DNA from 3 places in the Sphingobacterium sp. 2149 genome. Region 3 is predicted to be linked to each of the others. Evidence: riboswitches for the same ligand, from Rfam matches in the RefSeq annotation. Region 3 holds a riboswitch; each other region holds the start of a gene.

Region 1 (3,286 bases), on a different contig from region 3:
CCCAATGCCGATATCGTTTTGGTATCTGCCTGTATGCCGGCTCCGCCGCTTCCGTCGAATCCTGCGATGCTGAGTATAGTAGGAACCCTATATTTTTTGTTTTTTGTCATTTTAGTAAGGCTTTTAATTGTGCACTGGCTTGTCTGGGATCGGCACTTTGACAGATGGCCGAAACAACTGCGATGGAATCTGCGCCCGCTTTCCAAGCTTGTTGTGTGGTGTGGAAATTCATGCTTCCGATCGCGATCAATGGCTTTTCGGTCCTATTCCGAAGGTGCTTTAAACCCGTAATTCCCCATTCGGTAACAGTATCTCTTTTGGTAGGTGTTGAAAAGATGGGACTTACACCAAGATGGTCGACGACTAGCATCTGTTGGCTCTCCAGCTGTTGCACAGCTTCTATGGACCATCCAATAGTTAATCTGTCTCCATATTTTTCTCGAATGGCGACTGGTTTGAGATCGTTTTGACCCACATGCACTCCCCAGGCCCCGATCTGTTGGGCAATTGCTGCGGCATCATTAATTACCAAAGGAATACCATAGTGATCGGTAATCTTTTTCAAGCGCATGGCCTTTGCTAAAAAGGTAGCGGGATTATCCGTTTTCTCTCGCAATTGAATCAGATCAACACCACCAATAATAGCCTCTTCGGCGACCTGAAGCCAATTTTTGGGATAACAATCCCGCTCGGAGATGACTAAATATAAAGGATATGGGAAAAGCGGATTAATGTGCATAGTGTTTGATCTTGAGACTTGATTGCAGACGTTCTGCATTAAGCCGATAGAGTTCATCATAAAGATTCAATTGCAGTGTGCCCGGGCCGCTGGCTGATTTGGCTGCGAGCTCTCCGGCCAGGCTTAAGAGGGAGACCCCTGCGACAGCAGCTTCAAAGTGGCCATCCGTAACAGCCAGGAATGCACCAATGAGTGCAGTAGCACTACAGCCAAGTCCTGTCACTTGCGTCATTAAGGGGTGGCCGTTATACACTTCAACCGTGTGTTTTTCCGAAAGAATATAGTCTACATTTCCAGAAATACAGATGATGGAGCCAGTATGTTGTTGCAATAGCTTTCCAAACCTGAGCGCATCTTTACTATCCGCGGTGCTGTCAACTCCCTTTGTATTCGGTTGGTTGGAATTGTACAGCGTTATGATTTCCGATGCATTGCCACGGATTACTGTTGGTTTTAGCGCTAGTAGGTTGGAAAGTAGGTCATTGCGAAATGCTGATATCCCGGCACCAACAGGGTCCAATACCCACGGTCGTCCGATGGTATTGGCGTGTTCCGTAGCGACCAGCATCGCTTCGGCTGTATGTTCACTTAAAGTACCGATATTAATGACGAGCGCTTGTGCAATGTCCACAACTTCGCGTACTTCCAATGGGCTGTGTACCATTACAGGGGATGCTCCTAAGGCCAAAAGTGCGTTGGCCGTAGTATTCATCACAACGAGGTTTGTGATGTTATGCACGAGCGGTTTTTCAATCCTCACCTGCTCCAATAAATTGATAATAGAATCTTCCATTCTTTTTGCATGTTAAGCTATATTCGTGTGGCTTTGAGGGAAGGAAGAGCGATGGGCTGTGCAGTATAAAGATATGCTGTACAGTGGATTGTTGCTTTTCCCTACGCCGGTATAAACCGAATCAGGTTCAAAGGGACTATCTCAATTCTATACAGAATACCCCCAAAGCCATCCCAAACTTAAACAAAAAAGTGGACTTTTCATATTAAAAGAGCGTGCATCATCATCATGAAAATGAATTACGCCTTTCGGTCGGAACTAATTTCAGTATATTCATCCGGGGTATAAGTAACCCGCGCAAAATTTTTGGTTAAAAGTTCTGTTTCTAAAATCTTTCCACCTTGAAATTTTAAAAACTTCTCGCGCCAGATCTCGTTCTTCCGAAAGAACTGATTGTCTATTTTAAGAAATTGGTGCTCTTTTTCAAATACATGGTACGCAAAATCCAGCTCTTGATCGATTCTCAATTCACCTTCTAAACATTTGTCGGTAAACCACAGATTTATTTGAAAGGTGTAAGGGGTATTGTTAGTGAACTGATAGTCCCGATAATTATAGAATACGGTAGCGCCACTACCGAAAGGTAGTACACGGCCATCGTCGGGAAAAGGATCAAAAGAGTGGTGGTAGCGTTCAGTGACCGTAAGCGGGCTGTGAATGACAAGCCAATGGATGAGATTTGATATTTGACAGATTCCACCACCAATGCCCGCTCGCGCTTCGCCGAAAGAAAGTTCCATTCCCGACAGATACCCTTTTTTTGCGGTAGGTAGTCCTACCAATTTACAAAATGAAAAAGTTTCTTGTGGCCTGATCAGAATGCTCGTGATCTGTGATGCTGCAATTTTCAGATTGGTAACTTTATTGATCTGCAATTGCATGTTGTTTTCGCCCAGTTTCTTTAACAATACAGACTGGTGTTTTTTAACGCGGAAGGGAAGTTTATCAGCTGATTTAACAGCAGCGTATTTTTTATCATCCAACAGCCAAACGGCTTTTCGGTGCATTCTTCGTGCCCATACCGCAAGAAAATATAGTATTGGATGACGTTGACTTATTAGTATTCTTTTTCTCAATTCGACCTTTTTTTTGCTTTCAAAATTAATCAAGAAATGTATGTGTTCACACTTTTTTTCTCCTTTTTTAAAAGTTTGTCCCGCGATTTGTCACACGATTTGCGACACGATTTGTCCTCTGGTTTTGAGGGCTTGCTATCTTTAGTGATTTTAAAGGATGGGGGATTGCGATGATGCTTTACAACAGCAATATCAAGAAATGAACAATAGTCGGATAGATTTTCAGCTTCGAATTATCATTCATTTGGAGAGATATTGCTGTTGTTCGTGTTGCGAGCTAGTTTAACACTTCTTTCAAAAATAATAACGTATGCGCCCAGGCGCGTTTCGCCATCACTGGATTATACTCTGGCGACTCTGGATTGGTAAAGGTATGTCCAGAATTTGCATAGGTGATTATTTGCCAATCTGCTTTCCCTTGGTTTAATTCCTTGATCAACCCATCGTAATCTTCTTTGGATACACTTTTATCGTCTGCAGGATGCTCAACAAGCACTTTTGTTTTGATAGCACCATTGGGTCTGTCTGCAGATTTGGATAGGCCGCCATGAATACTGACCACTGCATTGACGGGTAAATGCGCTCTTGCGGCTTCGAGCGCGCCGGTACCTCCAAAACAGTAGCCAATGATAGCAATCTTGTTGGGATCCGCTCCTTCTTTTTTTAGTTGTTCTAATG
Region 2 (3,286 bases), on a different contig from region 3:
TGCCGTCGACATAATCGACATAGCGTTTAATATTATCGTAGCATTCTTCCAATGCACGCGGATCACCATAAAACTGATAGATCTGCCAAGGGATAATGGCGATGGTGCTTGTCCAGTCAAGACCATTCGCTGTACCATACCCCCATCCACCCGTTGGAATAATATCTGGTAATACGCCATTCTCGTGTTGCTCATCACGATGATCGGCCAGCCATTTTTCATAAACTGTAATACCGTCAAAATTATACAGGGCAGTTTCAATCGCCAGGTGACCATCCCCTGTCCAACCATTTTTTTCGCGTTGCGGGCAGTCCGTAGGATACCCCATCAAATTCGACAAATAGGCATTGTTGGTCGCTTTCCATAGTTTGTTAATCAATTCCGAGGATGTTTTAAGCTGTCCGATAGGTTCAACATCGCTGTGCATAAAATAGGCAGTCACAGCAGAACTATCCAAAGCTATCGCTGTGCTGCTGCTAACCTCGACATAACGAAAGCCTTTATAACCAAATTTAGCCATAAACTCATCATCGCGACCACTTAAGGTTAGTATATCCGTCTGAAATGGCTCGCTTTCCTTATCGCCAAGATAGTAAATATCGATATTGGACTGATCGAGTCGGCCATCAGACTGTAACCGTTCACCATGCTTAATACGCAGAACAGTACCCCTCGGCCCCTTTATCTGAACCCTTGTAATCCCCGCCATATTCTGCCCCATATCGAAAACATACGTACGCTGGTCAATCTTTGTGACTGATTTTGGTCTGAATACATTTCCTAGTCGAATCGGAACCATTTGTTGAGAAACGATGTAGGTGGATGGAGCAGTTCTATATTGAACGGTCTGCCAGGCTGAATCTTCAAATTTTGGCATATCCCACCCGGGCATGTCAATTCGAGCATCGTAATGCTCACCCGTGTAAATATTGTTATAGATAATTGGACCGGAAGCTGTTTTCCACTGCTTATCTGAAACGACCGTTTCCTGTGTGCCGTCTGTATACTCGATTTTAAGCTCCAAACAGAATGTTGGCCGATTTCGCCATGGGGCTTGATGAAAGTTCCATACCGCCAGCGGTTGATGATTATACCATCCATTTCCCAAAACGACGCCAATCGCGTTCGCACCTCGTTGAAGTTGTCCGGTAACATCCTCTACCACATAAAGTGTTCGACGATCAAATCGCGTATACATGGGATCAAGACGGTGGTCTTCAATGCGCACGCCATTAATAGAAAGTTCATATAATCCGGCAGCAGCAACATAAGCACGAGCCGATTTTATTCGCTTCTTGGCAGTGAATTCAGTCCTAAAATACGGAGCGTTGCGCGCATTGATATCTTTATTGTCACTGATCCATTTTCCTGTCCAAAGATCCTTCCCCATCATTCCAGTCTCGAAAGATGCTATTGCTGAAACGCTGGAAATGCCGTCTCGGTCCCATACTTTAACTCGCCAAAAGTATTTTGTCCGCGGCTTTAACTCGGTACCATTATATTGCACCAACATCGCCGAACTTAGCTGCTTTCCACTGTCCCAATGCGCTTTTGCCCCGTGTAACAATTCAAGAGAATCTTGCCCTAAAAGAATCTGATAAGCTTGTTGTAAAGCGCCCCTTCGCTGGTCTTCAAGGCGCCAGCTTAGTCTCGGACGGGATGCGTCAATGCCTAGCGGATTGACCAGATGTTCGCATGTCAACTGTACAGCAGTGCAGTTATTCTTAGATTGTGCATATGCAATACTTGTCATACACAATAGTATTGTTAATAAAATCCTACGCATTAAAGGGTATAATTGTCGGTGACTGTTAAATTGTTTTAGCTGATTAAAAAACGAATATATTAAATATTTCCCAAATCGCGACCTGCACTTTCCTGATCTATCTGTGAGGCATTTAAATTAAAATTCTTGCAACTTTCAAAAAAATAATACTATCTTCGTTTTAACTTTAGGGGTGTCTGCTTGTGCAGGCTGAGATTTTACCCTTAGAACCTGATCCGGATCATACTGGCGTAGGGAAAAGTGAGCTGTCTAACAGGTGCTTTGCTGTACCTTCGTGTAGCCATTCCTAAAGTTTAACCAAAAAAATTAAGGAATGGAACTTACAATAAACCATCAAATTCGATTTTTCGACCCCGCCCCTTCTTCACTTGAGGAATTATTGGTCTTGGAATTATCTGGCAAAACCCAAGGTGTTGCCGCTGCCATCAACAACCATGTTATACCCAAGGAAGATTGGGCTACAACAACACTCAATCCTCACGATCAAATCATCTTAATAACCGCATCGCAAGGCGGATAATGATTTTAAAAAAATCACCCTAATCATTCACTTCAATTCAGAAAAATGACAGCTGAAACAATTACGCAATCCCCTTTTCCCAACTCAAAGAAAATTTTTGTACCTGGAACGCTATTTCCTATTCAAGTTGCTATGCGCCAAATTTCTTTAAGTCCAACTAAATTGAGCAATGGACAAGTAGAAATTAATCCCCCTATCACAATCTACGATACTTCTGGTCCATATACCGATGAGGATTTTCAGATCGATATCCGAAAAGGTCTCCCGCGGCTTCGCGAACAATGGATATTGAATCGCCAGGACGTAACCCAGCTAGCCAACATTACATCCCAATACGGACAAAAAAGGCTCTTTGATCCAACGCTTGATGCGCTCCGATTTGCCTATAGTCATAAACCGAAGGTGGCCACTTCTGGCGGAAATGTCACCCAATTACATTATGCAAAGAAAGGCATCATTACCCCCGAAATGGAGTACGTAGCTATCCGGGAAAATCAACGTATCGAGCAGCTAGTAGCCACCACACCTGGAATGGATCATCAGCATACAGGTGAAAACTTTGGCGCCAGAACACCTAAAAAAAAGATTACTCCCGAGTTTGTCCGCGAAGAAATCGCTGCCGGGAGAGCGATCATTCCCAATAATATCAATCACCCTGAAAGTGAACCGATGATCATTGGCCGTAATTTCCTGGTTAAGATCAATGCCAACATTGGCAATAGTGCTGTTAGCTCGAGTATCGAAGAGGAAGTTGAGAAAGCGGTTTGGGCCTGCCGTTGGGGGGCCGACACCATCATGGATCTCTCCACAGGTAAAAATATTCATGAAACCCGCGAGTGGATCATCCGCAATTCACCCGTTCCAATCGGCACCGTACCAATCTATCAAGCATTAGAAAAAGTAAAAGGGGTAGCCGAAGACCTTACTTGGGAGATATTTAAAGACACCTTGATCGAACAGGCAGAACAAGGTGTTTCATA
Region 3 (3,286 bases):
CCTTCGGGGCCTTCTTGGCAGAACTCCAACAGTGAATCCAGTGCAAAATCATCGCCCTCAGCTTCAATATAAACGGAACCATCTTTTAAATTGACCACAAAGCCCCTGACACCAACTTGATCAGCAACTGCCTTGGTTGTCAATCTAAAAAAGACCCCCTGTACTTTACCTCTTATTGAAATATTCAAATGTTTCATCTGTAACTTATTTTTTCTTCCATCTGTCAGATGGAGCAATCCATGACTATAATTTCATTCGTATAGTCATGGGTTGTTCATTAAAAACAAAAGTACAGAAGTTTTGGGGAATAAAATACTAGGCTAAGCGTTTTACCTTCACATCATCAGTCAAGCGCATATGTTCCATCCCCTGAAGCAATACAACACCTGGCTTTTTACCGACCTCCAATGATCCAAATTCGTCCTGAATATTTAACGCAATAGCACCATTAATCGTGGCCCATTGTATAGTCTGTAAGAAATCAAGATCCTCGAAGTGTGCATGTAACACCTTTAGTTCCTCCAGAATGGACAGTGTATCGTTGGAAGCTAAACTATCGGTTCCGATCACAATACGTTGTCCTGCATTTAAAAAATTCTGAATTTTAGGTAGAACCCCCTCAATATAAAGGTTAGCTTTCGGACATAAACACCACGTGACGTCACGCCCCATACGCTCAACAAAATCAAGATCTTTTAAAGACGTATAGGTATTATGAACCAACAACAATTTATTTGGGTAAGGCAAATAAGGCAAATAAGATTGAATTGAATTTCTTGCCTGCGCTTTTATCGTATCTGCATTTTTTCCAATACTTTTATAAAAGTCTAAAAATTCGCCCATTTTATAACGGAACAACTTATTCTCTTCCTCACTTTCCTGATTATGAATACTGATAATGTTTGTTTCCGGAACTATTTTCTTGAATTTTTTAAAAAGTACCTTAGAGCAAGAATAGGGAGCATGTGGCGTGATAGATACATGACCATTCCTAAACTCTTGGATCAATGATTTCGCTTCCTTCAACTTAAAATCAGCTTCGTCTGGCTCAATTCCCATCACCTCTACAAACGTGTGATACAGGATTTCAGAATCCTCCTTCAATTTTGAAGAATTATCCGTATTAGCATGATCACCTACTGCGACAATACCATTTTCGTACATCTCTCTGTCGGCTTTTGCCATCGCTTCATCTATTTTCTTCATCGAAGCCGAACGCGTTGTCATCACCTTACTCAAAAAGCTCGGAAGACCTGTACCTTTGGCAACAATACCTTTCATATGCGACAATTCAATGTGGCAATGTGCATTGATAAAACCCGGAATTATAACCCCTTCGTATTTCTCGACCTGACCGTTATCCATCGGTGTAAATGACGTTGGGTCAAAGATCCCTTGAATTACCCCCTCCTCATCTACCGCAACAATACCATCTTTTATCGGCATCGAGCTAATCGGTAGAATATAATTAGCGCTTAAATATTTTAACATTTTATCTCCTCACTATCGATTTAGTAACTAAAATTTTGACCTGTATGAATACATACCACTAGTAGAAAATTTCATGCCAAGGTACCTAAAAAGAACAATATATACCAAAAACAACAATTTACATAAAATATTAACCAAAAAGAAATAACAACAAACATCTTCCTTGTTTAATTTGTCATAAAATACTTCTTTATATAACATTTCAATTTTTAATCTATATATTCGCAGCATCAAATAGGGGTGCCTTGTTTTGTCAGGAACACAAATACAGGCTGAGATTATACCCAACAGATTAAATTCTGTACACCTGATCCAGATAATGCTGGCGTAGGGAGAGGTTAGTTAAATAGTGCGATCATAGTAACCCCTTGCTATGATTTGTTTAACTCAAACAAAATACATTACCATGATCAAATTTTTGATTTGTAGCTCTTTAGCTACTATTTCGACCCAAATTGCCATTGCGCAGCAAAATCTGACAATTAAAACTGTAGATAAGACCAGCCAAAACCCTTTACAAAACGTTTCCGTATCCATTGATGGACAAGCTTCCTTCAACGGTCAGTCAGACAACCATGGAATAATTAAGCTCTATCATCTCAATACCGGGCAACATCATATACAGATTTCCTCTGTCGGATATAAAACATGGATCCGCAATGTAAACGTAAAAGATAATATGGAACTACTGGTCGAATTAGAACCCACTACCATACAAATGGAAGAGGTACTTGTCCAATCCACACGTGCTAAAAGAAATGCTCCTACAACCTTCAAAAACATCTCAAAAGAGGAAATTACCAAAAACAACCTCGGACAGGATATCCCTTTTCTTCTTAACCAAACACCATCCGTACAGGTAAATTCAGATGCTGGAGCCGGCATCGGTTATACCGGGATGACCATCCGCGGATCAGATAATCAACGAATCAACGTAACATTAAATGGCATTCCACTAAATGACGCGGAGAGCATGGGCTCATTTTTTGTCAATCTTCCTGACTTTGCATCTTCCACAGAGAGCATCCAAGTTCAACGTGGCATTGGCACCTCAACGAACGGCGCGGGATCATTTGGAGCCTCATTAAATATTCAGTCCAACACACTGGCCGAAAATCCCTATGCAGAACTTAATAATTCTTTTGGTTCTTACAACACGTGGAAAAATACAGTGAAGGTGGGCACTGGACTAATAAATGACAAATTTGCATTCAATGCCAGATTATCGCGAATCAGTAGCGATGGCTATATTGAAAGGGGGAGTTCAGACCTACAATCTTTCTATGTGGATGGTGGTTATTATGGTAAGAAACACATCCTAAAAGGAATTGTATTCTGGGGAAAAGAAAAAACATATCAGGCCTGGAATGGCGTTCCCGAACCGTTAATTACTGGAGATCGGTCACGTATGGATGACTATGCCGATAACGCGCTCGAAATATCGGGAGCTGAAAAAGATCGGTTTATGAATGCTGGTCGTAACTATAACCTGTACACCTATAAAAACCAAACTGATAATTATACGCAAAAACATCATCAGCTTCATTACACCAATATCTTGAGCGACAAGTTAACATTTAATACCGCCCTCCATTATACCAGAGGTTATGGCTACTATGAAGAAATGAGACCTGGCGATAAATTGAGTAAATATGGCCTGCCCAATGTGATTATCGGAAAAGATACCATACAAAAAACAGATCTAGTCCGCAGAAGATGGTTGGACAACTATTTTTATGGCCTGACCTACTCCCTCAATTATAAACCCAACGATCAGCTGGAGATTACCTGGGGT

What was found. Region 3 has a riboswitch for thiamine pyrophosphate ahead of J2X77_RS12970 (TonB-dependent receptor domain-containing protein). Riboswitches for the same ligand answer to the same signal wherever they lie in the genome.
Region 1: another riboswitch for thiamine pyrophosphate. It lies ahead of thiM (hydroxyethylthiazole kinase); the one in region 3 lies ahead of J2X77_RS12970 (TonB-dependent receptor domain-containing protein).
Region 2: another riboswitch for thiamine pyrophosphate. It lies ahead of thiS (sulfur carrier protein ThiS); the one in region 3 lies ahead of J2X77_RS12970 (TonB-dependent receptor domain-containing protein).

Annotation. Positions count from the first base shown of each region.
Region 1 is NZ_JAVDTD010000003.1:161,056-164,341, reverse strand. It holds gene thiD (bifunctional hydroxymethylpyrimidine kinase/phosphomethylpyrimidine kinase) at 1-110, opposite strand, end outside; gene thiE (thiamine phosphate synthase) at 107-739, opposite strand; gene thiM (hydroxyethylthiazole kinase) at 729-1,532, opposite strand; TPP riboswitch at 1,614-1,706, opposite strand; gene J2X77_RS05600 (VanW family protein) at 1,772-2,608, opposite strand; gene J2X77_RS05595 (dienelactone hydrolase family protein) at 2,886-3,286, opposite strand, start outside.
Region 2 is NZ_JAVDTD010000009.1:209,370-212,655, reverse strand. It holds gene J2X77_RS14720 (family 78 glycoside hydrolase catalytic domain) at 1-1,753, opposite strand, end outside; TPP riboswitch at 1,945-2,040, shown strand; gene thiS (sulfur carrier protein ThiS) at 2,100-2,306, shown strand; gene thiC (phosphomethylpyrimidine synthase ThiC) at 2,352-3,286, shown strand, end outside.
Region 3 is NZ_JAVDTD010000008.1:131,456-134,741, reverse strand. It holds gene J2X77_RS12980 (acylphosphatase) at 1-197, opposite strand, end outside; gene J2X77_RS12975 (amidohydrolase family protein) at 316-1,491, opposite strand; TPP riboswitch at 1,718-1,843, shown strand; gene J2X77_RS12970 (TonB-dependent receptor domain-containing protein) at 1,898-3,286, shown strand, end outside.